3 regions of the Paenibacillus sp. FSL R10-2734 genome follow, and region 1 is predicted to be linked to each of the others. Evidence: riboswitches for the same ligand, from Rfam matches in the RefSeq annotation. Region 1 holds a riboswitch; each other region holds the start of a gene.

Region 1 (10,171 bases):
GCTGCTGTTGCGTAGGCTAGCGGAATCCCTTTAGTTTCTACTGTCATCACCACATCGATTTCCGATCCATAAAAGGCCGTTGCGATGATCTTCCCCGCCTGCTCCATCAAAGATGGCAGTCCAAGCAGATCCGACATATACAAATAACCGCCAGGCAATATCCGATCTGTCTGTTCCAGTTGCACACATAAACGCTTAACAAAAGAGAGCGCCATTTCTTTAGGCATCACAGGAATATAACGTACTCCACCTGCTGCACCGGCTAAGGTCTGAAGCTCTCCAATGCCCTCGCCTTCAAATACTTCTTTTATGATAGCCAAATCTTCACTGATGGAGGACTTAGCCGCTCCATACCGATCGGCAAATATAGACAGCGGCAGTAGGTCATGTGGCCGCTCAAGTAAAAACTGAGTCATGTCTACCAAACGTTGGCTTCTTTTTAATTTCTTCACGGAATGCTCCTCGCCAAAACCGAATATTTTAGAAAAATATATCACTTTTGTACGGGTTTATACAAGAGAAGCATGCTAATTGAGTGATCTCACTGCGTAGACTTCCTTGCAGAACCCTCGCAGTCCATTATAAATTCTCGCTACTTTAGACTGCTTGGACACTAAACCGAACACTGTAGGACCGCTGCCGGACATTAACACTCCGTCTGCTCCGAGCTTAACCATCGCCTCTTTGAGCTGCTGGACCTCTGGATACAGCTTCAGGGTAACATCCTCAAGCACATTGCCCAGATGGTTGCACACGCCCCCAAAATCACCTGCTTCGATTACTTCCTGCATCTTCCGAGCTGATGGATGAACAGCTATATTATTGCTCCGAACGCGACCGTACACTTCCGCAGTCGATACATTGATAGGTGGCTTGGCCAACACTACCCAGCATTGCGGAGGGTTCTTAATCGGCGTCAGCTTTTCGCCACGTCCTGTTGCCAAGGCCGTGCCTCCTGTAACGCAAAAGGGCACATCTGAGCCAAGCTCAGCGCCAAGCTCTTGTAGCTCCTGCGCGGGGATGCCTAGGCGCCACAGTTTGTTAAGGCCACGCAACGTAGCCGCTGCATCGCTGCTACCGCCAGCCAGACCAGCAGCAACCGGTATTCTTTTGTCCAGATGGATATGTACTCCACTCTTCACGTTATAACGCTCTTTAATAAGCCTAGCCGCCTGAAAGGCCAGGTTCTTCTCATCTAGAGGAATATAACCCGCTTGACTTGATATTATAATAGTATCCCTTGGCAGCTCAGACAGCTCTAAACGGTCTGCTAAATCCACCATGGTCATAATCATTTCCACCTCATGAAAACCGTCAGCACGCTTGTGCAGCACATCCAGCATCAAATTAATTTTTGCCGGTGCCTTCTCATACATTTTCAAGGCGTTCACCCACCTTCAGCTTTTCCCGTAAAAACAACTTAACATATTATATGAAAAACTTCTAATGAAGTCCAATAATAAAAGGGTGTCGCCAGTTAGACGCACCCTTTTTCGTTAAATAAATGTTCACACCCTAAAGCTTAAGATTTCCGCGCAGCCTGTTCAGCGAGCTGAATCGCTCTTTTTACCATGTTGCCGGCATCCTTTGCCCTTATTCCTCCCCAGCCTTCACGCTCCACAGTTTCGTAAAAACCAAGCTCCTTGGCTAACTCTGTCTTTAGTTCTTCCGACATCACGCCTCGTTTTCTGCGGCTCATTACGGAATTCCTCCCTTATGAAAATAAATGATGAACCCATTGCTCAATTAGTATGCTTGCTAAGAACAAGGATCATTCACCGAATATTTACCCGCAAACAAGCTAAAGCGCCTTCGGCGTCCATTTAAGGACGGTAGGCGTTTATGCGAGAATTATAAGGATAAAGTGTATCGTGAAACTTATACTTTCTTATAATTTAAAAAACAGCCTCCATAAGGAAGCTGCCCGTGAAACATTAAGCTTTAATATACATAATTCGCATCTGCCCATCGTCTTCACAAACTGTGATTTCCACAGATTCAGTAAGAATATCAGCATAGCTATAGGAGACTCGCTTGAAGGTTTGCTGCTCCTGATCCAGTTTGACAATAAATACAGAAGGGTACGTTTCTTCCAGGACACCGGTGCGTTCAACGGTTTTACGACGACCTCCGTTTGCACGCAACGTGATCTTATGACCGACGTGAGCTTCGAGACTGCGTTTGATTTCCAACAGCGCGTTATTAGCCATTACCTGACGACCACCTCTTTTCTTGTCCATTATACAACTTAACCAGGCGTTTGTCAAACCAAATAAATAATTATAGATGATGAATATTTGGTTGTCAACGGAATTTTTTTACGAGGAATCAGAGTCGAACTAATATCCTTGTTATCTGTAATATGATCGCCACAAAGCAAGAAGAAATAACATTGTCGTTCTTTAAAAAAAGCTACCATTTCACGCAAGCATAAACGTTTTTGGCGTCCCTATAAGGACGTTTAGCGTTTATGCGAAAAATATAAGGATAATGTATAGCGTGAAACTTATACTTTTTTATATTAAAAAAAAGGGTTAAGCTCATCGCTCACCCTCTCTTCACGTTATTCTATTCAGCTACTCCAAATTACGTATTCCCCTTAAAAAATAGACCGATCCCTGTCGATTAAATCGCGGAAGGTGTCACTTTTAGTGCTGACAAGTTCTGCAGACGCGGCATCCCAATACGAAAGCTCCCACGGGTCTCAATACCACCGATCCCCTGGTTACCACTAATGGTGTTGTTCAAAACATCACTCAGATTCACCGTATCCCTAATGGGCGTGAACGACGATTTTGCCGCTACATATACTGGGTCTAAAGCATGGATCAATATCCGTCCAGGAGAACTGGCAAAATTCGCCCCTGCCCCCAGCAGCGCTTCAAAATGTGACTGACAAGCACCTGCAACAATCGTCAACGCATCAAAATTTCGCTCATACTCCCTAGCTACCCTAATAGCAGCTACGAAGTTTTGCGAATTTTTATAGCTGCTCAGACTGTGAAGATCGTAAGTATGCTGTTGCTTCAGCACCCCGTCATGACCGGTAATCACCACAATGTCTGGACGCACGCGGGGCAGCAGCCGGTATAAAGTATCAGCCATTGCGGACTCATGAACATGATGACCTTCAGCAGGGATCCGCAATTGCTCGTATAAGCTAAGGCTCTTATTCAAATACGCTGGATCGCCATCCAGATGCAGAACTTTCCCTGGTACTTCAAAATACGCAGCTTCCTTGGGCGATGGAGCCCATGCTCCTTCTGATAGAGCGCTCCCGCTCCGCTGACTTTGCTCCTGTCGGTCTTTCCGCAGCTGTGTCAGTGATTCATTCGCTTTAATCTGTGCTTGCTGTCCTCGTTCCGTTATTCGGGTAGGAGGCACTTGAACCAAGTCATTCAGAGGAGAATCCGCCAACAGACGGAAATCTGTGCCTTTAATGACGGCTCTGTCCTGCACAATATGATCTACACGAAAAGTCAAATCACCGCCATAAGATTTACGAACGACCAAGTCTCCTAAATTCATTACAACCACCACCTCTACCCCATCGTATGGGCAAAGGCCTCAGTTGGTTCATAAGTAGCCATGTTTTTAGCTTAAACGATTCCAGCGGCCAGCAGAACACCACTCAATCGGGCGTATTCTTCTAGACTTAACGTTTCTCCACGGCGAGTCGGCTCAATACCGGCTTCAGCGAGTAAAGCCTCCAGACGTTCACGTCCCTCTTCAGGGAAATAACGGGCCTTGAGATTGTTTGCAATCGTCTTGCGGCGCTGTGTGAAGGAAGCTTGGACGACCTCAAAGAAATGCTTCTCACTCTCAACCTCTACCGGTGGATGCTCTCTTACCTTCAGACGGATTACAGCCGACTCAACATTAGGTTGAGGGATGAACACCGTACGCGGCACAATACAGACGAGCTCAGGCTCGCTGTAGTACTGCACGGCAATGCTAAGGCTCCCATATTCCTTACCTCCCGGAGAAGCAGCCATACGCTCCGCAACCTCTTTCTGAATCATTACAACGATGTTATCAAGCGGAAGCTTCTCTTCGAGCAGCTTCATCAAGATCGGAGTAGTCACATAATACGGCAGATTGGCAACCACGCTTACCTTGTTCACGGATGCAAAATCTTCCTTGAACAGCTCCTGCAGATTTACATTCAGGACATCATCATTACGAACCTTAACATGCGGATAAGGGGAAAGTACGTCCCTTAAAATAGGAATCAACCTACGGTCGATCTCCACAGCGGTTACCGCACCAGCTGTTAGCGCCAATCGCTCTGTCAAGGCTCCGATCCCAGGACCGATCTCCAATGCCCCTGAGTCGCTATCTAGCCCAGCAGCGTCTACAATCTTGTCCAATATATTTTGATCAATCAAAAAATTCTGCCCTAAGCTCTTCTTGAACTTGAATCCATAACGTTGAATAATTTCTTTTGTCCGTTTTGGAGTCGAAATTTCCTCTCTACCACTCATGAAGTAATGCCCCCCTGATCAATTTGGGCGAGAGCTCCGGCAAATTCCTCCCGCGTGATTCCAAACATCGCCAGCCGCTTGTACAGCTGCTTGCCGTTACAATAACCGATTCCAAGTAAATTACCAAGTGCCATACGTCTTTCAGCTGCCCGTGGGTGTACAAGCATTCCAGCGACCATAAGATCATCAAGTCCAATCAAAGCAGGTGCTCCTTCAAAGGAGGTATGTACATTCCGCAGCGCATGACGAATCGCTTCTGGAGATGCGTTCTCCACACCAATATCCCCCTTGCGGGTTGCGTCCTTCTCCGGAATGAAGGCGTGCTTGCAGCCCGGTACCTTCGCGGATACAATCTTACGAATTCGCTCGCCCGCGTGATCCGGATCAGTAAGGATAATCACCCCTCTACGCTCCATAGCAAGCGCGATCTTTGCAATTACGGTCCGGTCTACAGCCGAGCCACCTGTTTCAATCGTATCTGCTTCTACAGCACGTTTAACAGCGACGGTATCACTCTTGCCTTCAACGACAATTAATTCCTTAATCATATCTCTTGACTCCTAACGTAAAACTTATATTTCCTTATATTTAAAAAAGCAAAAAAGAAGAGGTTTCGCTCCTCTTCTTTTGGTTAAAGAATGTATAAGTGATGAGCGGTTGCTCTGCGATCAACGAAATGATCATCTGGCGTTCCTTAACGGTTATCATCACTATAGCTTATCAAAGGATAATTTGCAAAAAGCTTCGGCTCTAGTTAAGCTCCGGTTTCACAGGTCCAATCACATAAACGGTACGTGATTTACGACCGAAATTACGCACATGGCTCAGTGAATCGAAATAGACATCTACTTTATGGCCTTTAATGGCACCGCCAGTATCTTCTGCACGGCGGAATCCAAGCCCCTCGATATATACCCACCAGCCAATAGGAATTACATTTGGATCAACTGCAATCGTACGACCTTCCGTTACTCGTGTTCCGGAGGCAGTTTTGGTACCTATACCTGGCTCTGCTGACGAATATGCTGTCATGGAGACATTCTTAATCATCTTTTTGTACTCGAAGTCTACGCCAGCCTTGCTTGTGACGTTATTAGCCTTAGCGCTAGCATTAACTGTTTTGGTGTTTGATTTGGAAGTTGTTGTAGTCTTAGCTACAGCGGGCTTAGGAAGTGCTTTAGTACCAACGGCAATAATCTTATCTTTAGTTACCGTGTGTACTTCCTTACCAATCATGCGCATAGAGGCCAGTTCTCCGTCTTGATAGATCTTTTCAATATGCTGAATCATGACGCCTGGTTTGCCTGCCTGTGCCACTCTAACTGTTCCCACTGTAAGGGAGGGGTCTGCTGTCTTGATGACTCTGAAGGGTAAGTTTGTTGTTCGCTGAACGGTCTGTTTGTTGATGCGAACAATCTTAACCTCCATGTTGGCAGAAATAGTGGTTTCTAACGAAGGAAAAATCTTATCATGGCCTTCTAGGGAGAAGCCCAATTTGTCAATCGCTTTACCGATTGTGTCCTCGGTCGTATACAACGTTTTTGTTGCTCCGTCCGCAGTAAGACTAATTTTCTGCGCACGATTAATAACGACACGGTCACCGTCTTTTATTTCATCACTCAAACCAAAAGATAATTCATCATGCGGCTGCACCGGAATTTGCTCTTTCTCCAAGACATCACCAAGAAGTGATTCACGCGTTTGAAGCGTCTGTGTTTGCCCGTCTATTACTAAAAATAATTGTTTGTTACTTTGACCGTGTACGTACAGCAGAATAAGTAGCGCGATAGCAATTGAAATCACGCCCGCAAGTAAAAGTACCCGAGTATTTACTTGCTCCCACCGTAATGCGAAAGACCTGCTGGATGACTGCGAATCATGGGATACCTCTGGTTGGAATACGCCCATTCTCTCCATCCTCCTTACATAGCCCCGTCGTCAATTGTATATCATGAGGACTGAATTCCTTTGACGAAACTATTTGAGATTGTCACAGGACACGCACGTAATAACTTAGCGTCTCCTGCTCATGGATCGCCTGCTCGGCACAACTACTCCCACCCCTGTTATATAACAGTATGTAGGCAACATTCCGTTTATTCAAAAATAAAAAAGCCTAAAAAGAGTTCAACTGAGGACTCTTTCGTGGCTTCTCCAATGTCAGAATAGAGAATGCTTGTGCACGAGGTTGCCTCTCTTACTTGCGCTTACGGGGTTAGCTGTCGGGTTCGGACGAAAGAGAGACGCCCTATCTCAGGTCACCCGCTCATGGCGGTTGCCCTTAAATTCACCCCAAAGACCACGTAAAGAAATCAAATACTGTCCTGTGGCACGTCTTAGCCGTATTCAAGATACAGGCATGCGGCAGGTCAATATTGGTTCCCCCGTTCTCCATACGGAGACTCAGCGAGACGATCCATGATCAATGGCTGTCACTATAACACAGCTCACATCACTGAAAAGATGATATCCTGTTTTGATGCATGTTGTAAAGGACGATTCAACCACGTTTAAGCAAAAATTTGGTTAAAATATTGTAATATTCAGCCGTTTTTATATTAAAAAAGTTTAATATATCGGTGATTCTCTATTTTTCGCCTGTTTTACTCCCGTTTTCAGACAATCCCAAATCGTTCCAGTGCGTTCGCATACGTTATTTTTGCCAATTCTTCCCATGTTAACCCTTTAATTTCAGCCGCCGCCTCTGCTACCAGCTTCACATGAGCACTCTCATTTCGCTTCCCGCGATAGGGGTGTGGAGTCAAATATGGAGCATCCGTTTCGATCAATAATCGGTCCAGTGGGGTCTGCGCAAGCACTTCTTTTGGCACTCTTGCATTTTTGAACGTAATGGGTCCTCCAAACGATAAATGAAAACCCAGATTCAAGCACATTTTAGCCGTTTCCCAGCTTCCTGAGAACGAGTGCATCACACCTCCAACCTCATTTGCTTTTTCCTCCCGTAAAATCCGTACAACATCTTCATGGGCATCACGGTCATGAATACAAATCGGCATATTTAGTTCACGGGCTAGTCCAATTTGCTTGCGAAAAACCTCATGTTGCACATCCTTGGGAGAAGTATCCCAATAATAATCCAGTCCGATTTCCCCGATAGCCACCACTTTTTTATGACTGCATAGAGAAGCGATCCAATCTAGATCTCCTTCTTTCATATCAATCGCATCCTGCGGATGCCAACCCACTGCAGCATAAATATAATCATAAGATTCAGCCAGCTTCATCGTTGTGGGAATCGTCTCCCGATTAAATCCGATATTAATCATCTTGCTAACTCCTGCCTCTACAGCACGAGCGATAACTTCTTCGCGATCCTCGTCGAATTGAGGTGCATCCAGATGCGTATGTGTGTCAAACAAAAACATTTTATATCTCACTCCTTGTTTTTTTCTTCTTGTCAAAAATCCCATATTTTTTTGTGTTATTTTGCAAAAATATCTGCTATAGAAGAAGGTAATCGTGTAAGAGCTTCTCTCAGTTTATCCTGTGGAAAATAAAGATGATATCTGCCACGATGAATGCCGCTTATAGAGCGCACAATATCCGATACCTCCGAAATTTCCCTCAGATGATCATGACGATCAAGCAGTAGAATTTGCTTATTGTCGAAAGCTTCTCCTGGACGGAACACATCATAGGGCAGATCTGTCGGAAAATCAATCTCCAGGTCATATTCTGCGTGAAGTCCCGCAGCCGTAAAACTACTACGAATTTCAGTGATCATATCTTTATCGAGATTCTCCACCTCAACATATTTATACAGTTTACGATGAATAAAACGGGTACACAAATCGCTTAATAGCTCATCTCGTTCAAGCGTCCACTGCATAAAAGCCGTCTGTACCAGCGCTTCATCTAACATTAAATATTGCTTCACCGTCACCTCGCCACGGAACAAATCCTCCAGCGGATTAATCATGAAACTAAAATTGTACCCCTCTTGGAAAAGCTCCTTAGCTCTACGGAAAATTTGTCGCAAAATAATCTCAGAGCTACGTGTCACCGGATGGAAATATACCTGCCAGTACATTTGATACCGCGACATTAAATAATCTTCAATCGCATGCATTCCCGATTCTTTCACAACAACCCGACCATTATAAGGACGTAACATTCTCAAAATCCGATCAATGTCGATTGTTCCATAGTTCACACCTGTATAGTACGCATCACGCAGCAAATAATCCATGCGATCCGCATCTAGCGGACTGGAAACCAAATTCACAACAATTTCATGCTCATAAGTTTTGGAGATCACGGAAGCTACTTTGCGAGGGAAATCCTCCTCCACATCACGCAAGATTTCAGTAATCTCAGTGTCCTCCAGAATTATACGACAAGTCCAATCCTCATGATTCATTTCAAAAGCTTCTTCTATAGAATGAGAAAATGGACCATGCCCCAAATCATGCAGCAAAGCCGCACACAAGGTGAGCAAACTTTCTTCAGGAATCCAATCCTTATACCCGCTTCGTTCAAATTGCGAAATGATTCTACGTGTAATTTCGTATACCCCAAGGGAATGAGAAAACCGACTATGCTCTGCACCATGAAAAGTCAGATACGAGGTACCCAGCTGACGAATTCGGCGTAAACGCTGAAATTCCTTTGTATTAATTAGTCGCCAAATAATAGTATCCTGCACGTGGATATAATTGTGAACCGGATCTTTGAAAACCTTTTCTTCTGTGAGCGGCTGCTTCATGAGATCAACTCCTTTTTTTAGTTTAATATGATTTTAACCAATATAAGTATATAATAAGTAATTATGTCGTACTTTGTCGAATAGTGACGCTTTTAGTCTTGGTAAATCGACAAAATTTATTTTTACACTTTTTTTAGAATTCGCGAATGTTATAGGCAATTCAAAGTTTTTGTGAAAAAGTTCTTAATTATCATATGAAAAAAGGTTGACTGTTTTGGGAATCGTTGGTATTATAAATATCATAAAACAGTGAACAATGTCGAATAATGACGGTTTAGGAACTTTGAGAGGAGTACGATTGTTATGATGAAATCAACAGGAATTGTAAGAAAAGTAGACGAACTTGGACGGGTAGTTATTCCCATTGAATTGCGCCGTACTCTCGGTATTGGTGAAAAAGATGCACTTGAAATTTACGTTGATGGTGAGCGCATTATGCTTAAGAAATATGAGCCTGCCTGCATTTTCTGTGGCAACGCTGAGAATGTAACTTACTTCAAAGGAAAAATAGTTTGTCATGAATGCATTTCTACTATCCCTACCCCTGTGACAAACTAAAATAAATAGTATATAATAGGACTTATCAAATTGTTAATTCTAACCTTTTCATATCTCCTTGACCTCCCGTGACCGCGGGAGGTATTTTTTTTCTGTTTTCCCCTGTGTTCCCCCTCCTCCCGCCGTCCCAAGAGGGATGACGGAAGGCCTGTGGTGAGAGTACGTAGTGAAGCGAGGTTCTACTATACACTGATCCATATTGGGATTCCTTTTGGGAACCACCTTCAAGCCATGTCATCGTCAGCTTCGTAATAAGCTTATAAAACGAGCTGCAAGTCTAAACTGGTAACCTTAGTTGTATTTCTTAATGAACAAATACATCATAAAATTAAAAATTAATTGTACAAAGTACATTTACCCCTCATGTAAACCACTCAAGCGCTACAACACCTACTCATTATCC
Region 2 (10,171 bases), 3.4 Mb from region 1:
ACTGTCCGCTCTTAGTTATAGCCAGCGCACTATGCAGCACATCTTTTACTTCTCCGCCATAGGCACCTGCGTTCATGTAAAGTGCTCCACCAACCGTTCCAGGAATGCCGCAGGCGAACTCCAGACCCGTAAGCTCCATATCCAATGCATATTTGGAAACATCAATGATTTTGGCACCGCATTGAGCATACAAGAGATTATCGCGAATTCCCATTTCAGTTAGTCCTGCCGTTTGCAGAACGATCCCACGCACACCGCCATCACGGATAATCACATTGGAGCCGTTCCCAAGTACCGTCAGTGTTATCCCATTCTGTTCAGCATATGTAACGATCTTTTGAATTTCTTCATAAGTAGCTGGTGCTGCCAAAATATCAGCTTTACCGCCCATTTTGGTATACACGTGATCTTTTAAGTTCTCATGACTCTTCACTATTCCTGCAGTCATTAGCTTTTGTAGGTCATCTTGAATTTTGTCAATATTCATGTTCATGCTCCTTTAACCATGTATAAATGATGGTTCTTGATCTATTTTAAATTATGATATCGATGAAATGCAGGCAACCACAACTGTAACAACGAACAGGCTCCCTTGTCAATGACGGGAGCCTGTAGTCGTATGATTTACATATTAGTATGAAACAATCTGTGCCTTTATAACCCTATACATCCGATGAGGCCATTTGTTTACGATATTCGAGTCTACGTGAAGCTCTCTCCTCTTCTTTAATACGAGGACATCTGTAACAATAATCACCGTCAATAGTAAGATAGTGTAGGCAACAGCGATTACGGAGTTGTATCGTAGCTTCAGAATCTGTAAGACTCTCAACGTTACGTACAGTTACTAGAAAAGGATTTCTTGATAAGCCGAACACTTCAGCGGGTAAACCGTGCATCAAGTAATGATAATCTTCTCGCAGCTGCTGTAATTGATTACAATCGCTAATTTCTTTTTCCCAAACCTCAAAATAGTAATTGAACTTTGTAGGCATCTGTCCCCAAACCTCTCCAATGGCGAGGCCGCAAACTTCAGATATAAGTCGAATCAAAGGTGCTGCTGTATCCCTATAGAACGTTGTTAGAATTTCTTTGCACCAATCCTCCCGCTCCCTTTGATGGGTAGGAGCGGGAATAAACCGAACCTCTTCCACTGAGAATGTAATCCAACAGGAGCGCTCCGTAGGTACAAGATGAAGCAATAAATTAGATAAACTTAGATCCAGTGCTGAGGAGTATTTTGATAACGAATATTGTAAAGAAAGGGCAACATTTGAGAACCAATTGGCAAAGTAAGCGGCAACGACCTTATCATCTAAAGCCTTCAGCAGTGGACCATAACATTGAACAAAGGCTTTAAGGTTTTCTTCCTCTGTCAATTTCATTGTCGAAAACGAATAAAGTGCACCCTCCGGCGGAGAAGAATGAAGATCTAGTCGAGACTTGATATCTTCCATCATCTTCTGAACTTCGATCATTAAATCATCACTCCTCTTCACAGCTTGATAAAACTGAAATGGTTACTATTACACCGCTTTATAAGCTGCAAGCTCGTAAGGAAGACACAACGGCACACCCGTACGTGGATCAGGAACAATATCTGCTTCAATTCCAAATACTTCGCGTAGCACATCTGGTGTCATTACTTCAGTAGGGGAACCTTCACTAATCACACTACCAGACTTAATAGCTACCATATGCTGCGCATAGCGAGTAGCATGATTCAGATCATGCACCACCATGATAATCGTACGTCCCTCTTCCTCATTCAGCTTTTGTAGAAGTTGAAGAACTTCAAGCTGATGGGCCATATCAAGAAAAGTTGTTGGCTCGTCTAGGAATAGAATGTCTGTCTCTTGTGCCAATGCCATAGCGATCCAAGCGCGCTGACGTTGTCCTCCAGATAGACGGTCAATCGGTCGATCATGGAAAGGCTCCATTCCAGTGACGGAAATAGCGTTGGAGATAATGCTACGATCTTCTGCTGTCATCGTTCCAAACCCTTTTTGATGCGGGAAACGGCCATAGCTAACCAGCTCGGACACTGTTAAACCATCAGGAGCCGTTGGGTTTTGCGGTAGAATCGCAAGCTGACGAGCGACCTCTTTTGTAGAGAAATTATGGATCGATTTGCCGTCCAGCATCACGCTTCCGCTCTTCGGTTTCATGATCCGGGCCATGGTTTTGAGGATGGTTGATTTACCAGAACCGTTTGCGCCTACAAGCGCTGTAATTTTCCCCGTTGGAATGGTCAAGTTCAACCCTTTAACAATTGTAGCTTCCGCATACCCGATACTTAATTCTTCTGTATTCAAACGTTCTGACATGATTTACAACTCCTTAAAAGTTTTATGGAGCTAAGCTCCTAGATTGAACTACATAGTAAAACTCGCTTGATAAGCATACGCGTTGTTTTACGCTTTTGATTTAGCGAGCAAATATAAAAAGTAAGGTGCGCCTATAATCGCAACCACAATACCAGTAGGAACTTCTGCAGGTTGTAACACCCATCTTCCGATCGTATCAGCGGTAATCATTAGTAGTGCCCCTGTAAAAGCACATGTAGGTAACAGAATCTGATGTCTTGGGCCTACTAGCCTACGAGCTAGATGAGGAGCAATTAGACCGACGAAGCCAATACCTCCGCTTACAGCGACACAAGCGCCAGCAAGTGCTACCGCTGTTACAAGAAGCATAATGCGTTCCTTCTCTACTCGCATACCAAGTCCTACTGAAGTATGATCACCTAGATTCAAAACATTAAGAATCCGGGCTTTATAGAAGGCGAACGGTAACAGAATCGCTATCCAAGGAAGTAGAGCAAGTACAAATCTCCAATCTCCACCCCATATTTTCCCGGCGATCCATGTAGCTACAAACTGATAGTTATTAGGATCAAGGCGTAATGCTAACACTAGTTGAACTGCATTGATTCCTGCAGCGACTGCAATCCCAATGAGTATCAGCCGTGTAGGGGATAGACCATCCTCTTTCCGATAAGCAAGGATATAGATTAGGGCTGCGGTTAAGCCAGCTCCTCCAAGCGCCAATAGCGGGAGTACAAATATAGGAGCTGCTGTTGTTGCCGGAAAGAAGGAGATAAAGATGATCACCGCAAAACCAGCACCAGCACTTATTCCCAGCGTAGCCGGTTCAGCTAGTGCATTTCGCGATAGGCTCTGTAGGATACATCCAGAAACTGCAAAGCCTGCACCGACTAACAATGAAATGACTATGCGTGGTAATCTAAAATCAAATAAAATAAGCTTTTGCTGATGTGTTCCATCACCCATTAGAGTATGTAAAACTTCCAGTGGCGATAGACGCATAAATCCAGTATTCATGCTGATTATAAATACTACGATGATCAATATAGCAAACAGTGATAACACTGTTATTCCTTGTGAGCGGCGTTCTTTTTCATACGGAGAAAGGGTAAACTTAGGCATCATAGTTCCCCTTTCCGCTTACTCGCTAAGTAAATGAAGAAAGGTACACCAATAAGTGCGATTAAAGCTCCAAGCGGCGTCTCATAAGGTGCATTAATCATTCTAGCGGCAATGTCCGCAAAGAGAATCAATAAGCTCCCGAGAATGGCCGAGCAAGGAATTATCCAGCGGTAGTCTACTCCGACCAAATAACGCGTAACATGCGGAATGATAAGTCCTACAAAAGCAACAGGTCCAACGGTTGAGACTGCACTACCCGCTAGAATGACCACAACAATCATACAAGCCACCTGTACTAATCTCGTCCGCTGTCCTAGACCAGCCGCCACTTCCCTTCCTAAGCTAAGCAACGTGACCGATCGAGATAACATCAGGGCTGCGATTAATGCCACCACAACCCAAGGGAATATAATCTTTATCTGAGTCCAGCTTGCCCCGCCCATTCCACCGGCTAACCAGAAGGCTATATCCTGGGATAAGTTGAAGAGGATGGCTACGCCCTGACTAATCGCGACTAGTAGTGCACTGACTGCTGAGCCTGCGAGCGTCAAACGTAAGGGTGTCAGTCCATTATAGGAGAGAGACCCAATACCGAACACGATCAATGAGGCTGCGGCTGCACCGATAAAGCAAAACAACATGAGAGAAGTAAATGAAAGTGAAGGTGCAAAGGCAAATACTAATGCCAGCGCTACACCTGCCCCCGCATTTAATCCAAGCAGACCTGAATCCGCAAGCGGATTTCGTGTCATTCCCTGCATGATTGCCCCTGCAACTGCAAAGCAAGCACCGACCAAGGCCCCAGCTATTGCACGGGGTAATCGTAGTTCTCTAATCACTTGATGCTGCTGAAGATCTGGATTAAATCGAAATATGGCATCCCATACTGTTGTTAACTTGATATCTGCTGCACCTAGGGAGACAGAAAGTGCCAGTCCAAAAGCTATGGCAGCGAGGCCAAAAATGATGATACCAATTGCAGATGCCGGCCTCGAATGTAGAGCTTTTTCCTTTTCTAAATTCATCTTTTGGTGTGTGGATTCTGAGGGTGTATCCATAAGTCGTCTCCTTATTAAATAGCTACAACGTTTTAGATGATAACAACAATCATTCTCATTATCGCAAAAATATTTAATATGCACAATGGAGAAACATTTTTCTACATTAATGAGTAGTTTATAAAAAAATGGTGCAGATCTTTGTATCCTTAGATACTTAATCTGCACGCATTTCTCACACCGAAATGAAAAGCTCATTAACGGTGAATTACAAGCTCTTATTTCACAAGGTTTTCCAATACATCGTCAATGATTTTGGTACCTGCATTCGCACCACTGTATAGCCAGCTGCTTGTTGAACTCATTTCATGCACGTTCCCTGCTTTTACAGCCGGAATACCTTTCCAAATTGCACTATCCAGAATTTCTGAACCCTCAGTTTTATCACTATTCACTAAGAAAATATGATCTGCTGTCAACTCAGACAACTTCTCAAGGGAAATGGGATTCCAGGTTGCTCTTGTTCCTGCTGGAATCTCTGTGACTAGGTTAGGTAGGGTGACTCCAAGATCTGTATACAATACAGCTCCACTACTGCGAGTCTCGTCAACAATGTAGAAGTTCTTTTGCACTAGCCAAAGAATAGCTACAGACTCTTTTCCAATAGATCCTGCAAGCTTTTCTTTTGCTTCTGCTGCTTTCGCTTCATAATCTTTAATCGCTTGTTCTGCCTCAGTGGTCTTGTTAAGGATCTCACCGATCTTGAGCAGCGATTTACGCCAATCTTGATTTAGTTCGTCTCCAATAACATAAGTAGGTGCAATCTTATTCAATTGATCATAAATACCATTCTGTACAGAAGACTCTGACGGAATGAGAATTAGATCTGGTGCAAAGCTGGTTACAGCCTCAAGCGGAAGGTCGTAGCTTATCGTAGGAACATCCTTCAATTCAGCGGATAGATAATCTTGAACACCATTAGGCACTGACCATTGTGCTACTGGAGTTACCCCTAGTGTTACCAAAGAATCTTCTAAATAAGAACCCAGTACACGTTGTGGATTGGCCGGAATAGTCACTTCATGTCCCATTGCATCAGTTAATGTTCTAGGCGCTGCGGGAGCTTCTGTGGCTTCAGCAGCTGGTGCTGTCGTTGACTCAGTTCCTGCGTTTGAAGTGTTACCGGAATTATTATTACCGCAAGCGGATAAAAATAGCACCATCACCATTAATCCGACCATCGTTAATTTCATGCTTCCAAATCTTTTTCTGTTAAACAAAAACATTAAAAACCCTCCTAGTGTGTACACGCTATGTTATTCAAAGATGTTGTCTATCTTGTTTCACTTCTAAATGATATTGATTCTCATTATCTATGTCAACATATAAATTTTGAATTTTGTGAATTTGCAACAATTTCCTTCTATAAAAATACAAAAAGAGGCTATATTCCGAACGTTCCGGATATAGCCTCTCCTTAATGGTCCATTATTTATTCAAATGATATGGGACAGTCGCCACCACAACATCTTTTTGATTCATTAGATACGAGCGGATTAAAAAGCTGGTCTGATTGTGAAGCACAGCTTGCCACCAATGCTTAGTAATAAACTGTGGAATCAAAATAGTGATATGATCCGTCTCTGCTGTCTTCCACTCCACTGTATCGATAAATTTTATTAACGGACGAATAATACTGCGATATCTAGATCGAAGTACAATCAGGCGTACACCTGGATTCCACTCCACCCACCGTTGCTCCATCTTATGAATGTCTTCATCATCAAAGCCAACATACACTGCAACAACATTATCCGTAAGTGACTTGGCATAGCTGATGGAATGCAGTACAGCACGTGTTACACCGGCAACAGGGACAACAACCGTACTTCCTTTAATCACAGGTTTATCTGTATCCGGACATATACGAAGCTGATCTGCGGTGTTCAAATAGTGCTTGTGAATACGATGGAACACGAACATTACAGCAGGTAAGAAGATAAAGGCCATCCATACGCTTGAAAATTTTGTAATGATAAAAATAAGTGTAATCGTTAATGTGGTAAGCATACCGATGGTATTCACAATAAATCTTCTTTGCCAACCCGCCGGCTTTGTTTTGAACCAATGAACCATCATTCCCAGTTGTGACAATGTAAAAGGTATAAATACACCTACCGCATAAAGAGGGATCAAGCTTTCTGTATTTCCGTGGAATGCAGCTACAAGCACGGCAGACAGAACCCCTAGAAAAATAATACCATTGGAGAAGCCCAGACGGTCACCACGGACCATAAAAGCATGTGGCATATATTTGTCTTTTGCAAACATAAAGGCGAGCAATGGAAATGCTGAGTAAGCTGTATTAGCTGCCAAGAACAAGATCACTGCAGTGATACCTTGAATAAAAAAGTACAAGGTGCCGCGACCAAAGGTCGATTCAGCAATCTGCGAAACAACAGTAGCTTTTTCGTCAGGCACGATTCCGTACCAATACGCTAACAGTGTGATACCCGTAAACATAAAGCCAAGTATGATCCCCATGATCATTAAAGTCTTGGCTGCGTTCTTTTCTGCTGGTGCTTTAAAGTTTGGAATCGCATTTGATACGGCCTCTACACCTGTGAGTGCCGAACAGCCAGAGCTAAAAGCTTTTAACAGCAGAAACAAACTGACATTGGATACAGCAGCACCTATTTCAGGTACATGTGCATGCACGCCACCTAGCGCATATTTGATAATACCGGAGATGATCAGAACTACAATCGAAACCACAAACAAATACACTGGGATTGCGATGAATGAAGCTGATTCTGTAACTCCGCGAAGATTAACTAAAGTTAGAAGAATAATAACTGATACTGCAATGAGAACGGTATGATTGTGTAGACTTGGAAAAGCAGATGTGATTGCATCCGTCCCTGCCGAAGCACTAACTGCTACAGTCAGAATGTAATCCACTAATAAAGACCCTCCTGCTAGGAGACCTGTCGGTATACCAAGATTACTCTTGGCTACGATGTATGCTCCGCCTCCTTGCGGATAAGCATAAATCGTCTGCCGATAGGATAATATCAGGATGGCCAGCAGGCCCAATACGGCTAATGCAATTGGCAGGGAATACCAGATGGCAGTAAATCCTGCAGCCACTAGTACAATTAGAATTTGTTCGGTTCCGTAGGCTACAGACGAGAGCGCATCAGAAGACAGGACAGCCAGTGCTTTCACCTTGGATAACTTTTCATGATCCAGTTCGTTCGACTTCATCGGGCGACCGATCAATAATCGTTTTACCTTGCTTACCATTGTGGATACAGTTCCTTTCTTTGAGAGCGGAAACGGAGATTCCGTGCGCTGTTTTCATTGGTGGATTTCATAAATGCAGACACTAAAAATAGCATACGGAAATGATCCGCATGCTATGCATGGTCATTATCCCACCTTGCTTACGAGGTTAGCTGGCGGATTCGGGCTGTGGTATAGCCCTACGGTACAAGTCCAATTGACCCTTTCCGATTCACCCCATTGGCACAAATGCCAAGATTGGTTCCCCCGATTTTCCTAAGAAAATTCAGCGCATATTCAACTTCTCACAAGGACTAATATTAGTCTACAAAGTGTATACAGTAAAGCGTGAAAAAAAATGAAAAAAGAATGAAAAAACATCCAATAAGCGCAAATATAGCGTCTTATTGGATGCTCTCTTTCATTCTCTTTAATTATCCCTCTGCACCGTGTTTTTAATCGATTTTCATATTTCTTTTGGATCACACAAAGTTAAAAATCAAAATCCTATGCTTTCCTCTGTATCTATCTCCATCACTTCTTCTTTCTCGCGTCCGTACCATAGTAAAATACTAATCAAAGCAAATGCGATTAACGCAAGGAAAGGAATCGTAATAAATCCGAAAAAGTTCAAGTAATCCTTATTACACGGAACACCTATCGTACAAGGAAGAATTTTACTTAACGCAGGGATCTTTTGTTCCGCATAATGATAGATCGAGATACTGCCACCAATCAAGCTTAATGGAAGTACATATGGGATGATGCGTTTATCCCCTCGAAACGTCGCGATACCCAATAGGATCAACTGAGGATACATGAAAATTCGCTGGAACCAGCAAAGCTTACAAGGTTCATATTTCAATACTTCACTCAGATATAAGCTGCCGGCGACAGCTACTAATGATACAAACCAGGCCAGATACAGGCAGTTACGCTTGCAGAAAGATAGGAATTTTGTCACTTTGCCTCCACAGCTTTTGCAGCGGCGTTAATTTCAGTTGTAATCGCTTCAATGTCGAATGGCTCAGCAGTTTTTACTCCATTAATGTAGAGTGATGGCGTAGTAGTCACACCTGAGTCGCTTGCCAACTGAATGCCTTTATTCAGCTCATCCGCATAAGTGCGCTCCTTGATGTCTTTACGAAGTAATTCGTAATCAATAGCTAACTTCTCTTTCTCCGCAAGGCTTACAAGGAAATCCTCAGTCGCCCATTCTACGCTTTCATCACCTTGTTGTGCATATACAGCATCATAGAACTTCCAGAATTCATCATTATTCTGATGATATACAGATAATGCAGCAAGTGAGGCAGTCTCAGAGTCTGGACCAACAAAAGCCATGTTTACAAAGTAGAGCGCTGCCTTCCCTTCGTTGACAAAATCTTGAACAATTTGCGGTTTAACTGAAGTAGCAAATTGGGAACAGGCTGGACATTTGAAATCTCCAAATTCAACAAGTTTAACAGGTGCATCCTCTTTACCGATCCTTGGCAGCTCACTGTAATTAAAGGCTACCGGTTCTCCTGTAGTGGCATTTTTTGCAGCATCTTTCGAGGCTAACATAAACAATCCAACGAAAATGATAACCACTAAAGCTATAGAACTGATAATTAAAATTCTCGTCTTCTGCTTTTGCTGCTCCTGTTCTACCCGACGTTTTTCTTGTTTGCTTAGCTGGGGAACGCTTGTACTTTTATTAGGTTTACTCAAGGAGAATTCCTTTCTGTCCTCTGTGGACTAATGTAGTTTTTATCATATACATTTAAAATTATATAATTTTTAATCTCTTTTTGGCAAACAATACTGTAAAACCACTGTAAAAAAACGCCTGATGGCGTACTTGGAAGTAGAGTTACAAGCTGAGTACATCCGTAATTCATACTCGTATCCATACACCTTCGTAGTGAGGTTCCGCTTACGGACCTTATTGCCTTGATTTCGATGAAATGAGCACATATATAAGGGACGGACAATACTGCATTTATTCCCTAATAACAAGCCCATTCCCGGGTGATTCAGGGCGAATAACAGCGCTGGCTCGTTTACGTTACCGGTGGCACATTGTGTTCGGTTTTTCGCATACATTCGGCTTGTTTACGTTACCGGCGGCACATTGTATTCGATTTTTCGCATACATTCGGCTCGTTTACGTCACCGGCGGCACATTGTGTTCGGTTTTTCGCATACATTCGGCTCGTTTACGTCACCGGCGGCACATTGTGTTCGGTTTTTCGCATACATTTGGCTCGTTTACGTCACTGGCGGCACATTGTATTCGGTTTTTCGCATACATTTGGCTCGTTTACGTCACCGGCGGCCCATTGTATTCGGTTTTTCGCATACATATGGCTCTTTACGTTACTGGTGGCACATTGTGTTCGGTTTTTCGCATACATTTGGCTCGTTTACGTTACTGGAGGTACATTGTATTCTGTT
Region 3 (10,171 bases), 1.2 Mb from region 1:
TTGTTACGCCCTTCAGAGTCGGATAACAGCAGGTGAAGAGATACCTACGATTCGTACAGATAACGGCCCTCAATTCACCAGTAAACTATTTGGAGATATGTGCGAGAGCCTAGATATTATCCATGAGCGCATACCCCCAAGGACACCAAATATGAATGCCTACATTGAGTCTTTCCATAGTTTGATGGAACGCGATCTGTTCCGTATAAGGGACTTTAGGACATTTGAAGAGGCCTATGAATCGCTTGACCAGTACATGGATTTCTACAATAACCGAAAAATGCACGGTAGTTTAAAATCGAAACCTCCAGCCGTGTTTTCAGCGTGGGTTAAAACACTAGAGGATTCTTCAGCATTTCATAGAGCGATGTAATTGCTCGAAAGAAAGAGTAATTCTACGTCTGCAGTATTTTTGGTGGACAGGACTCCGGATTAAGGGGGTCTAGCCGGATTTGCAGGAATTTATACTCCACTCCTCCGCGTATCCTTAAAAGATGTACTTTTGCAGGTTTATTCACCGTGCATCAACTGTATCAACGGGGATCGTTACTGCTTAGGCAACCATCAAACGAGTAGCTTCTTTAAGACACATCGTGCCGCTTACACCTTTGATCAAGCCTTGCATTTACGTAAAAGAAGAGGCTGTCCCATAAGTAGCATTCACTACTTTTGAGACAGCCTCTTTTATTACGCGATGATTCCCTTACTCCGAAATGAACTTAATGATAACCATGCCGAAAAAGACAACAGTCATAAATGCGGTCATTCCGAAAAATCCATTCATTAAATCGCCTAGATCATTGCGGGGTTCTTCGTTGATATGTTCTCGTGGGTCCCGTGCTTGCGCGTTGACATCCATAGTTTCTGCCTCCTTACAGGGACAATGCCTGTATAGTTAAGATGCAAATTAAGTTGACTATTATGAAATAAGTCATTGACATTTAATGCGCTTTCTTTAAGTATACCGAAAGGCAAGGGAGAATGTAAAGGAAAGAGTAATATAAAAAAATTAGCTTGAAAGCAATATAATTGCACGTGATATTTCACATATCCCTCAAAGATATGTTATACTGGAAATGTGTCGGTAAGTGGTAATTTGGTTATCATATTACATGAAACAATTTATTAACTTATATTTTCGGAGCAGCTTCCATAAACTAAGCTTTGGCTTGGAATTGAGTATTGCTTCGTAAAACTTTAGAGGAGGAACAATATCATGGCTATCGTGAACGTGTCTGACCAAACCTTTAGTAACGAAGTGGAAGGTCAAGGTACTGTAGTAGTAGACTTCTGGGCTCCTTGGTGTGGTCCTTGTAAGATGATTGCTCCAATCTTGGACGAATTGTCCACAGAACTGGGAGACAGCGTAAAAATTGCAAAATTGAATGTGGATGAGAATCCGGAAACGGCTTCCCGTTTTGGAGTTATGAGTATCCCAACCCTGATCTTCTTCAAAGATGGTCAACCGGTAGATAAAGTTGTGGGATTGAACTCCAAAGAATCCCTGAAAAATATCGTAGCTAAACATCAATAATTGTTAAATGCTACTGTTCGGGCCTCGGCCCTGCCACTCAGCGCCTTCGGTTCATTCCGGAGGCGTTTTGTGTGCTGAATGCCAACTAATCATGGGTCCAATTTAGCTGGAGGGGATCATTTTGGACAACATCCGTAACAAACTAGCTTTATTACCTGACTTGCCCGGGTGCTATCTGATGAAGAATCAAGAAGGCACCATTATTTATGTGGGTAAGGCGAAGGTACTTAAGAATCGGGTTCGCTCTTATTTTACAGGAAGTCATAATGGTAAGACTCAGCGGCTTGTCGCTAACATTGCTGATTTCGAATATATTGTTACGTCCAGCAACATGGAAGCGCTCATTCTCGAGTGCAATCTGATTAAGAAGCATATGCCGCGTTATAACGTTCTTCTGAAGGACGACAAGACATTTCCTTATATAAAAATAACGAATGAAGCTCACCCGCGCCTTGAAGTTACACGTCGGGTGATTAAAGATAAAGCAAAATATTTTGGACCTTATCCTAATGGTTATGCAGCACAGCAAACGAAAAAGCTTCTCGACCGTATGTATCCACTCCGTAAATGTGGTGTGATGCCGAAGGAGGTCTGTCTTTACTATCACATGGGCCAGTGCTTAGCACCGTGTGAAAAGGAAGTGCAGAAATCCGAGTATGAGCGAATTACACAAGAAATCGCTGCTTTTCTTGGTGGAGGCCATGAGGCGGTTAAGAAGGATTTGCAGCAGAAGATGCAGGAAGCTGCTGAGGAATTGTATTTTGAACGGGCGAAGGAATTGCGGGATCAAATTATCCATATTGATGCGTTGATGGAAAAGCAGAAGATTAACACCACGGATACGAAGGATCGTGACGTATTTGGTTATGCGGTAGATAAGGGATGGATGTGTGTACAGATTCTGTACATGAGACAAGGGAAGATGATCCAGCGACATTCCTCCGTCTTTCCGTTCTATGGGGAAGCTTATAGTGACTTTATGTCTTATGTGACCCAGTATTACAGTGATAATCCGGCTCTGCCGCAGGAGATTCTGCTGCCGGATGTGCTTGATGAGGAAGCTGTAGCTGATAAAGAAGCTAAGCAGCAGATTGTCATTGCTGCTCCAGCCGAAGATGATTTACAAAAAGGGGATGATACCCCTGAATCGGCTGAAGAAGCTGAGGCACGTGAAATCGCAGCTGCGGAAGCATCAGAAGCAGGCGTCGTTGATGCAACTGGTGGTGCGTCTATTTTACAGGAATGGCTCGGCATCAAGGTGCTGGTGCCACAGCGTGGTCTCAAGAAGCAGATGGTTGGTATGGCTTGTCAAAATGCACGAGTCGCTATCGACGAGAAGTTCCGACTGATTGAACGGGATGAAGAGCGTACCTCTGGAGCTGCAATCAGCTTAGGCGAGAGCTTGGGGCTTGAACGTTTGAGCCGCATCGAGGCGTTCGATAACTCGAACATTCAGGGGACCAATCCGGTTTCTGCAATGGTTGTCTTCATTGATGGCAAGCCCGCGCGAAAAGAGTATCGTAAATATAAGGTTCGTACAGTAGTGGGTGCGGATGATTATGGAACGATGCGCGAGGTCATTCGGCGGCGGTATGAGCGGGTACTGAAAGAGAATCTTCCGATGCCGGATCTTATTGTGGTCGATGGCGGTAAAGGACAGATATCTTCTGCCATTGATATTCTGGAGAATGAGCTGGGATTGTTCATTCCAGTCTGTGGTCTCGTCAAGGATGATAAACATAAGACGGCTCAACTTTTGGTTGGTGATCCGCCAGAACCTGTCACGCTGGCTCGGGACAGTCAGGAATTTTACCTGTTACAACGGATTCAGGATGAGGTGCATAGGTTCGCTATTACCTTCCACCGTGAACAGCGTGGGAAGTCCATGGTTACCTCTAAGCTGGACTCCATACCTGGTATAGGTGAGAAGCGACGCAAGGCGCTGCTTAAGCATTTTGGATCGCTCAAGAAAATTAAAGAAGCCTCTATAGAGGATTTCCGATCACTTTCTATAGGAGAAAAGCTGGCTAGTCAAATTCTTGAGGCGCTCAAGGATGAAGAGCCATCGACTTAGAGCATTAGGAATGAAAGAAAGCTGTATAAGCAAATTAAAAAGGTGTCATAGCAGGGTTCTGCTGTGACACCTTTTTTGTATCATCATCGGGTATCCACCCGTTACTTCTTTAACTTACAGATGTCGGTTCAACCGGCTTAAGTTCTGGTTTCTGCGGTGGGTTAAATCGATAGACGATATAGCCAACTATGAACGGCATGATAATCGCAAAGATACCTGCCCCTACATTCACGCTCTCTTTCATAAAGATCAGCGTAGCACCCATCAGAATGCTGTCAAACACGACATGACTGAACATGACGGCAATAAAGCCGTAACGAAGGAAAATATAGCTGAAGAGCAGCCCGATCACGGTCAGCTCAATGGGACGGGTGCTGATGGGATAGATCGGATATAACGTATGGCCAAATGCCCAGACCAGCGTAGTGATCAGGCATGCGATGAACGTGCTCCGGAATACCTTTTTCAACACGGGGATTCCGAAAAAGCGATAAATGGCTTCCTCGGATAAACCAGCGAGCCATGCGACGATGGGCAGCAGCCAAGCATATCTCATGTTGTAAGGAGATTGGGTAGCGTCAGTAGTAGACCAGTTGTTCAAGGTAAATGATAATATGATGAACATAAGGGTCTGCACCCCTAGCAGTACGAATGCCCAGATGTATCCGGCACGGATACTATCCAGCACATACTTTCCGTAGCCTGGCTCTTTGGCGCGTGGCCAAGGGTTCATTCCTTCTTCCTTTTTCCATAGGCCGTCGCCTCCAACTAGGGAGAAATAGAGCAGGGAGGACATTAGCAGGCTATACAAGGCATAAATGATGAACATAATGAAGGAGGTTATCTGAGCCTCAAGCCCTTCACCTGTGGATTCAGGTAGCATATTATAGGTGCTGATCATCATGATTACAAAATAAGCCGAGCTTAGGAATACTCCACGCTTAAAGGAGGTATGCTCCCTTCTAAGTATGCTGTAGATGAGTGCCAGAACTCCTACAGCTAGTGTAGGCAGGCCATAGCCGAACATAGTAAGCTTTTCCGCAAGAGAGGTCTGATCCTTCACGTAGGAGGTATGCCAGGCTGGAGCTGAGAATCCGGCTTTAAAGCTGGATACCTGCTCACCATTGAAATCGAAATAATAGTGTAGCAAGGATTCGCCGATCTGAACGGAACGATCTGTATACACGAGCCCGTGGTTTCCCGTATTATTGGATTCAATTTGCAGCTTGGCGGGATTCACATTCCATTCCTGAAGCCAGGGACGGGCAAGATTTTCTTTTTGTGCTAGAGACAAAGCAGTACCCTTGTCCTCTTCTTTTGCGCTAGTGGATACATTGCTTGGTAAGCCTGCAGCCGATCCTTCTGCACCTTGTGTGAAGGCGACTACTGCGCCAGTATACATATTGAGGTCAACGGAGATCAGTGGCTCTTGTTCCGCTGAAGGACTAAGTGTTACACGAAAGATGTCAAAAGGATATCGTTGATCCAATTTCTTTTTTGTATAGTCCTCCAAAAGCTTCTCGCGGGACATATAACCATAAAAGGAAGAGTCCGTATCGTACAGTACATTCCACTGATCGGTTGGTGCTTTGGTGTAGTTCAGCTTTTGTTCTGCGAATGATATGGCTTTGTCGCGGGCTTCCGCCTTACTGATGACAGTAGTATCTTCCCCGGCAGGGCTATTTAGCACCGAGGGAGCAATTTGAAACATAATAAATAGAATAAGACCGATAATGCCCGAGATGATGAGCCTCTTGGAGAGGGCACGTTGCTGTAAGGGCTGGCCAACGGGATTCATGTAACGCCTCCTTGTAAACTGACAATGTTATGTACCATTATAGTATTAGTGCCATGATAGTTACAAAAATCATCGTATATTCTTTTTATGGGTAATAGAGATATTATAGAATAGGTAGCTGAATATATACCATGAATTTAAGGTGATTATTTCTTCGTTTTTCATGAAAATCGATGCAATTGCAGGGAAAACACGGAAAAGTGATGAGAAAAGGCACTCTTAGTGGTACATCCTCTCCAAACCGCATTTTTCATATGAATCACCATTAATAGTGTCTTTGTGATTTATCGAAATAACATATATAATTTGTATGCAATTGTATATAGCCGAATTTCAGGTGAAAACGGGGGAACCATAAGAAGTAATGAAAAGATGAGTATACGCCATAGGCGTTGTCTTTATTCATCAGGGGTGAATTTCGTTCTAGGAACGAATAGGGCAGCCTGCACAGTCCGAATCCGTCAGCTAACCTCGTAGGCTAATTTACTGCAGGAACCAAGGGTAGCATTGGTTTTCCAGTGCTTTTTTTGTTGGAATTCTTTAAATTTTGATAAGAGGGTGAGCGTAGTGGCTTCACAGTTTCGCAGGGTTTCTGAATCAAAGTTCCTGAAGCTCTCTCCGCCTCAGATTATGGTGCTTGGTTTTGCATCGATCATTCTGATTGGAGCCTTGCTGCTAATGCTTCCCATTTCGAGTACCAGCGGGAATGCTGTTAGTTTTATTGATGCGTTGTTTACTGCAACATCGGCCACCTGTGTGACAGGACTTGTGGTGCTGGACACCGGGACGACATTCACCATTTTTGGGAAAACCGTAATTATGGTGCTTATCCAGGTGGGCGGCTTAGGTTTTATGACAATGGCCACCTTATTTGCCATGATGATGAAACGCAAAATCTCCTTGCGGGACAGACTGATCCTACAGGAAGCAATGAACCAAGGTTCTATGGAGGGAATTGTTCGATTGATCCGGAGAGTACTCATTTATTCTTTGGTCATTGAAGGCTGTGCAGCGGTACTTCTGTCGATACGCTGGGCATTTGATATGCCCCTAGGAAAAGCCATTTATTTTGGGATATTTCATGCGGTATCCATGTTTAATAACGCTGGATTTGATATTTTTGGAGATTTCCGGAGTTTAACCGATTATGTATATGACCCGCTTGTGAATATCGTGGTGATGTTTCTGATTGTCTCCGGCGGTATCGGTTTTATTGTCATGTCTGATCTGGTGGAGTTTCGTGTAAAACGTAAATTATCTTTGCATAGCAAAGTTGTACTCTCTTCCACTGCAGGGCTTATTCTTATCGGCGCTTTGGTTATTTTTATATTTGAATTTACGAATCAGCGCACACTGGGTAATCTAAATTTCGGCGGCAAAATATTATCGGCATTCTTTCAGTCTGTATCGCCCCGAACCGCTGGTGCCAACACAGTGGATATTGCCGGACTGCGGCAAGCCTCACAGTTTTTTATGGTTATTCTTATGTTTATTGGTGCATCTCCGGGATCAACGGGTGGCGGGATCAAGACTACAACCTTTACGATAATGATTGGTGCAGTAATAGCGATGCTGCGCGGGCGTGAAGATGTTGTGCTGTTCCGTTATCGATTGGCGCAGGAGCGTATCTATAAAGCGTTGACGTTAACTTTACTGGCGTTACTATTGGTCCTCTCTGTGTCGATGTTACTGTCCACAACAGAGGATAGTAATTTCTTAGCAATACTATTCGAGACGACCTCAGCCTTTGCTACGGTGGGACTAAGTATGGGGCTGACACCTGAACTGTCTATCATCGGTAAGATTCTGATCTGTCTGACGATGTTCGCGGGTCGGCTAGGTCCATTAACATTAGTGTATGCGCTTGGACCTAAACAGGGTAAACCATTGTATAAGCATCCAGAAGGTAAAATAATTATTGGATAGGAGTTAATCCGAAATGAAAGCACAGCAATTTGTAGTAATCGGCTTAGGCCGCTTTGGTTCAAGCCTTGCACTTGAGCTGATGGAAATGGGCTACGAGGTGCTCGGTATTGATCATCATGAAGAGCGCGTGGAGGAAATGAGCGATCACCTGACTCATGCGGTAGTGGCAGATGCTACAGATGAGGAGATTATGCGCTCGCTTGGCGTACGGAACTTTGACTGTGGGATTGTAGCGATTGGCGACAATATGGAGCGCAGTATTCTGGCGGCAATTTTGTTAAAAGAGGTTGGAGTTAAGTATGTAGTAGCCAAGGCGATCTCGATCCTTCATGGTCGTGCGTTGTCCAGGCTGGGCGTAGACCGGGTTATTTTTCCCGAGCGGGATATGGGAATTCGTGTGGCGCATCAGCTCGTGACACCCAATTTGCTGGATTATATTGAACTGTCCAAGGATTATAAGATCGTCGAGCTAACGGTTCCGTCCTGCATGAACGGGAAAAGCTTGTCAGATTTAAATACAAGAGCGAAATATGGCTGCAGTATTGTTGCCCTAAACAGAGATAGTGGAATTATTGTTGCTCCAACCGCTCATGATCATTTGAGTGAGGGCGATGTTATGGTACTCATTGGTTCTAATGAAAGTATTGATCGATTTGAGAATGAGGTTGTAAACAAAGATTAATAGTAAAGCCCTCGGTCCTATCATGGGACGGAGGGCTTTTTTTGAATTTAGGTTGCACGCAGATGCAGATATTACTTCTCTTGTTCTGTCAGAAACATCTCTTCTGTAACTTGCACCAGACTACGAGCTGCTGTGCTCAGGCTGCCGTCGTCACGGTAAATCAAGCAGGTCGTTCGTTGGGTTTGCTCCAGCTCCTTAATATGCAGAGATACCAGCCCGCCGCCGTTCAGTAGCTGCGGACGCAAATAAGACTTAGGCAGTAACGCGGCCACATTGACCGTCGGAAGCAGCCGTACGATGGCTTCGAAGGAGTCGATCTCCATACGTACGTCCGGATCAATTCCGCAGCGCTGGAACAGATCGTCCGTTAGGCGGCGGTACCAGGTGCCTTTGGAGAAGAGGATCATAGGCAGTCGGGACAGATCATCCATGGTTAGCTTGGAAGATTGATTCAGAGGATGATGCTCAGAAACGACCAATCGAAGTTGATCCTCAAACAGAGAAATGCAGCGCAGTCCAGGCTCCTGAATAGAGGAAGCGATCAGACCGATATCTGATTTTCCTTCACTAACAGAGGAGACAATCTCATGCGTTCGGCCCGTGATCAGCTTCAGCTCCGCTGTAGGGTATTTCTCCATATATGCGTTGACAAGAGGTGGCAGAGTAGTCTGCAGTGAGGTAAGAGACGCCCCTAAGGTGACCAGCTTTGGCTCGCCTTCTTTGTATTTAGACAGAGCCTCTAGAAATTTAGAGCGCTGCTGCCGTTGTTCAAGTGCGTAGGAATAAGTGAGACGCCCAACCTCGGTTAACTCCAGGCGCTTGCCATAACGATTAAATAGCGCGACACCCAGACGTTCTTCCAGCTTGGAGATTTTGCGAGATAGGGCAGGCTGGGACAGATTGAGCTGGCGTGAGGCCCGATTTAAGCTGGAATGCTCCACGACCGCCGCAAAAACATCTAAATCGTCAAACATATTTATGTTCCTCTCGTAGTGCAATCTATAAACAGTAGTGATGAAATTCATAGCGATGAAGACGACACAGCTTGCTCCAGAAGGGAATAAAAAGTTTTGTCGGAAAATGTTGTCAATCTAAATGAGAATTATTATCATATAAAATCTATTCTTATGCGTTTATTGTATAACGATTAATAATTAGATTGCAATTCCCTTATAAGGGAAAAAGGAGTAACATGAAAAGTGACACAAGATATTCACATTTTGTGAAAAAGAAAACAAAGTCCGGGAAACCAAGGGATAGCGGTTAATAAAGGCATTTTGTCATTACATAGTCTACGTTATCCTGTGTCGATTGTAGTTCCGGCGGTGAATACACATTAATGAAAACGCTGTTTTAATCGGAAAGGGGTTACATTGTATGAAAGGATTTTATTCCAGAAAGATTCATTCCTTGCTAGGCGTTATCCCGCTTGGAGCTTTCTTCATTGAGCACATGATGACGAATTTTGCGGCTGTAGAGGGTGGCGCTTCCGGTTTTACTGACAGTGTGATATGGCTGAACAGCCTGCCGCTTGTCTTCTTCCTGGAATTGTTCGGTATATGGCTTCCGCTGCTGTACCATGGCGTATACGGACTGTATATTGCCTATCAATCCAAGCCGAACTTGAACCGTTTCAACATTGAAAGAAACTGGCGTTATACACTGCAACGCATTTCAGGCATTATAACTTTTGTTTTCATAGTGTGGCATTTGTTCCAGACTCGGGTTCAGGTAGCTGTTGGTAGTGTAGAGCATGAAGAATTAGGTGGCGTGATGCACGATATCGTGACTCAGCCGCTGATGCTGACGCTGTATATTATCGCTATAATTGCTGCATGCTTTCACTTCTCAAACGGTCTATGGTCTTTCTTGATCAGCTGGGGAATCACTGTAGGACCTCGTTCACAGCGGGTATCCTCTTACCTTTGTCTTGGTATCTTTGTTCTTGTAACGTTCATGTTCCTCATTTCGCTAGTCACTTTCCGTGATGCTGAATTTCAAACCGCAGCTTCCATAGCTCAGTCCATAAAGACTTTCATCTAAGTAATTAACCTCTCAGGACTAGATTCTAGAATCCTTTCTGATATTTTCGATAAAGGGAGTGAACTATCATGGCAACAGCAAATATCATTATCGTGGGCGGCGGTCTGGCCGGTC

Evidence for each region. Region 1 has a riboswitch for cyclic di-AMP ahead of NSS67_RS02570 (ubiquitin-like domain-containing protein). Riboswitches for the same ligand answer to the same signal wherever they lie in the genome.
Region 2: it holds a riboswitch for cyclic di-AMP, as region 1 does, so the genes downstream of both, NSS67_RS17375 (APC family permease) here and NSS67_RS02570 (ubiquitin-like domain-containing protein) in region 1, are expected to answer to the same signal.
Region 3: it holds a riboswitch for cyclic di-AMP, as region 1 does, so the genes downstream of both, NSS67_RS07815 (TrkH family potassium uptake protein) here and NSS67_RS02570 (ubiquitin-like domain-containing protein) in region 1, are expected to answer to the same signal.

Annotation. Positions count from the first base shown of each region.
Region 1 is NZ_CP150170.1:548,114-558,284, forward strand. It holds gene purR (pur operon repressor) at 1-452, opposite strand, end outside; gene ispE (4-(cytidine 5'-diphospho)-2-C-methyl-D-erythritol kinase) at 528-1,382, opposite strand; gene NSS67_RS02545 (small, acid-soluble spore protein, alpha/beta type) at 1,523-1,699, opposite strand; gene NSS67_RS02550 (Veg family protein) at 1,935-2,210, opposite strand; gene yabG (sporulation peptidase YabG) at 2,626-3,528, opposite strand; gene rsmA (16S rRNA (adenine(1518)-N(6)/adenine(1519)-N(6))-dimethyltransferase RsmA) at 3,600-4,484, opposite strand; gene rnmV (ribonuclease M5) at 4,481-5,032, opposite strand; gene NSS67_RS02570 (ubiquitin-like domain-containing protein) at 5,235-6,392, opposite strand; cyclic di-AMP (ydaO/yuaA leader) riboswitch at 6,674-6,903, opposite strand; gene NSS67_RS02575 (TatD family hydrolase) at 7,100-7,870, opposite strand; gene NSS67_RS02580 (HD domain-containing protein) at 7,927-9,210, opposite strand; gene NSS67_RS02585 (AbrB/MazE/SpoVT family DNA-binding domain-containing protein) at 9,514-9,768, shown strand; gene rsmI (16S rRNA (cytidine(1402)-2'-O)-methyltransferase) at 10,159-10,171, opposite strand, start outside.
Region 2 is NZ_CP150170.1:3,953,268-3,963,438, reverse strand. It holds gene murB (UDP-N-acetylmuramate dehydrogenase) at 1-487, opposite strand, end outside; gene NSS67_RS17400 (Fe-S oxidoreductase) at 663-1,478, opposite strand; gene NSS67_RS17395 (ABC transporter ATP-binding protein) at 1,527-2,327, opposite strand; gene NSS67_RS17390 (iron ABC transporter permease) at 2,415-3,449, opposite strand; gene NSS67_RS17385 (iron ABC transporter permease) at 3,449-4,474, opposite strand; gene NSS67_RS17380 (iron-hydroxamate ABC transporter substrate-binding protein) at 4,726-5,733, opposite strand; gene NSS67_RS17375 (APC family permease) at 5,936-7,753, opposite strand; cyclic di-AMP (ydaO/yuaA leader) riboswitch at 7,877-8,034, opposite strand; gene NSS67_RS17370 (disulfide oxidoreductase) at 8,232-8,696, opposite strand; gene NSS67_RS17365 (DsbA family protein) at 8,693-9,445, opposite strand.
Region 3 is NZ_CP150170.1:1,751,250-1,761,420, forward strand. It holds gene NSS67_RS07790 (IS3 family transposase) at 1-373, shown strand, start outside; gene NSS67_RS07795 (YqzM family protein) at 704-859, opposite strand; gene trxA (thioredoxin) at 1,217-1,534, shown strand; gene uvrC (excinuclease ABC subunit UvrC) at 1,656-3,608, shown strand; gene NSS67_RS07810 (CPBP family intramembrane glutamic endopeptidase) at 3,718-5,406, opposite strand; cyclic di-AMP (ydaO/yuaA leader) riboswitch at 5,721-5,900, shown strand; gene NSS67_RS07815 (TrkH family potassium uptake protein) at 6,037-7,332, shown strand; gene NSS67_RS07820 (TrkA family potassium uptake protein) at 7,346-8,014, shown strand; gene NSS67_RS07825 (LysR family transcriptional regulator) at 8,086-8,988, opposite strand; gene NSS67_RS07830 (succinate dehydrogenase cytochrome b558 subunit) at 9,392-10,057, shown strand; gene sdhA (succinate dehydrogenase flavoprotein subunit) at 10,126-10,171, shown strand, end outside.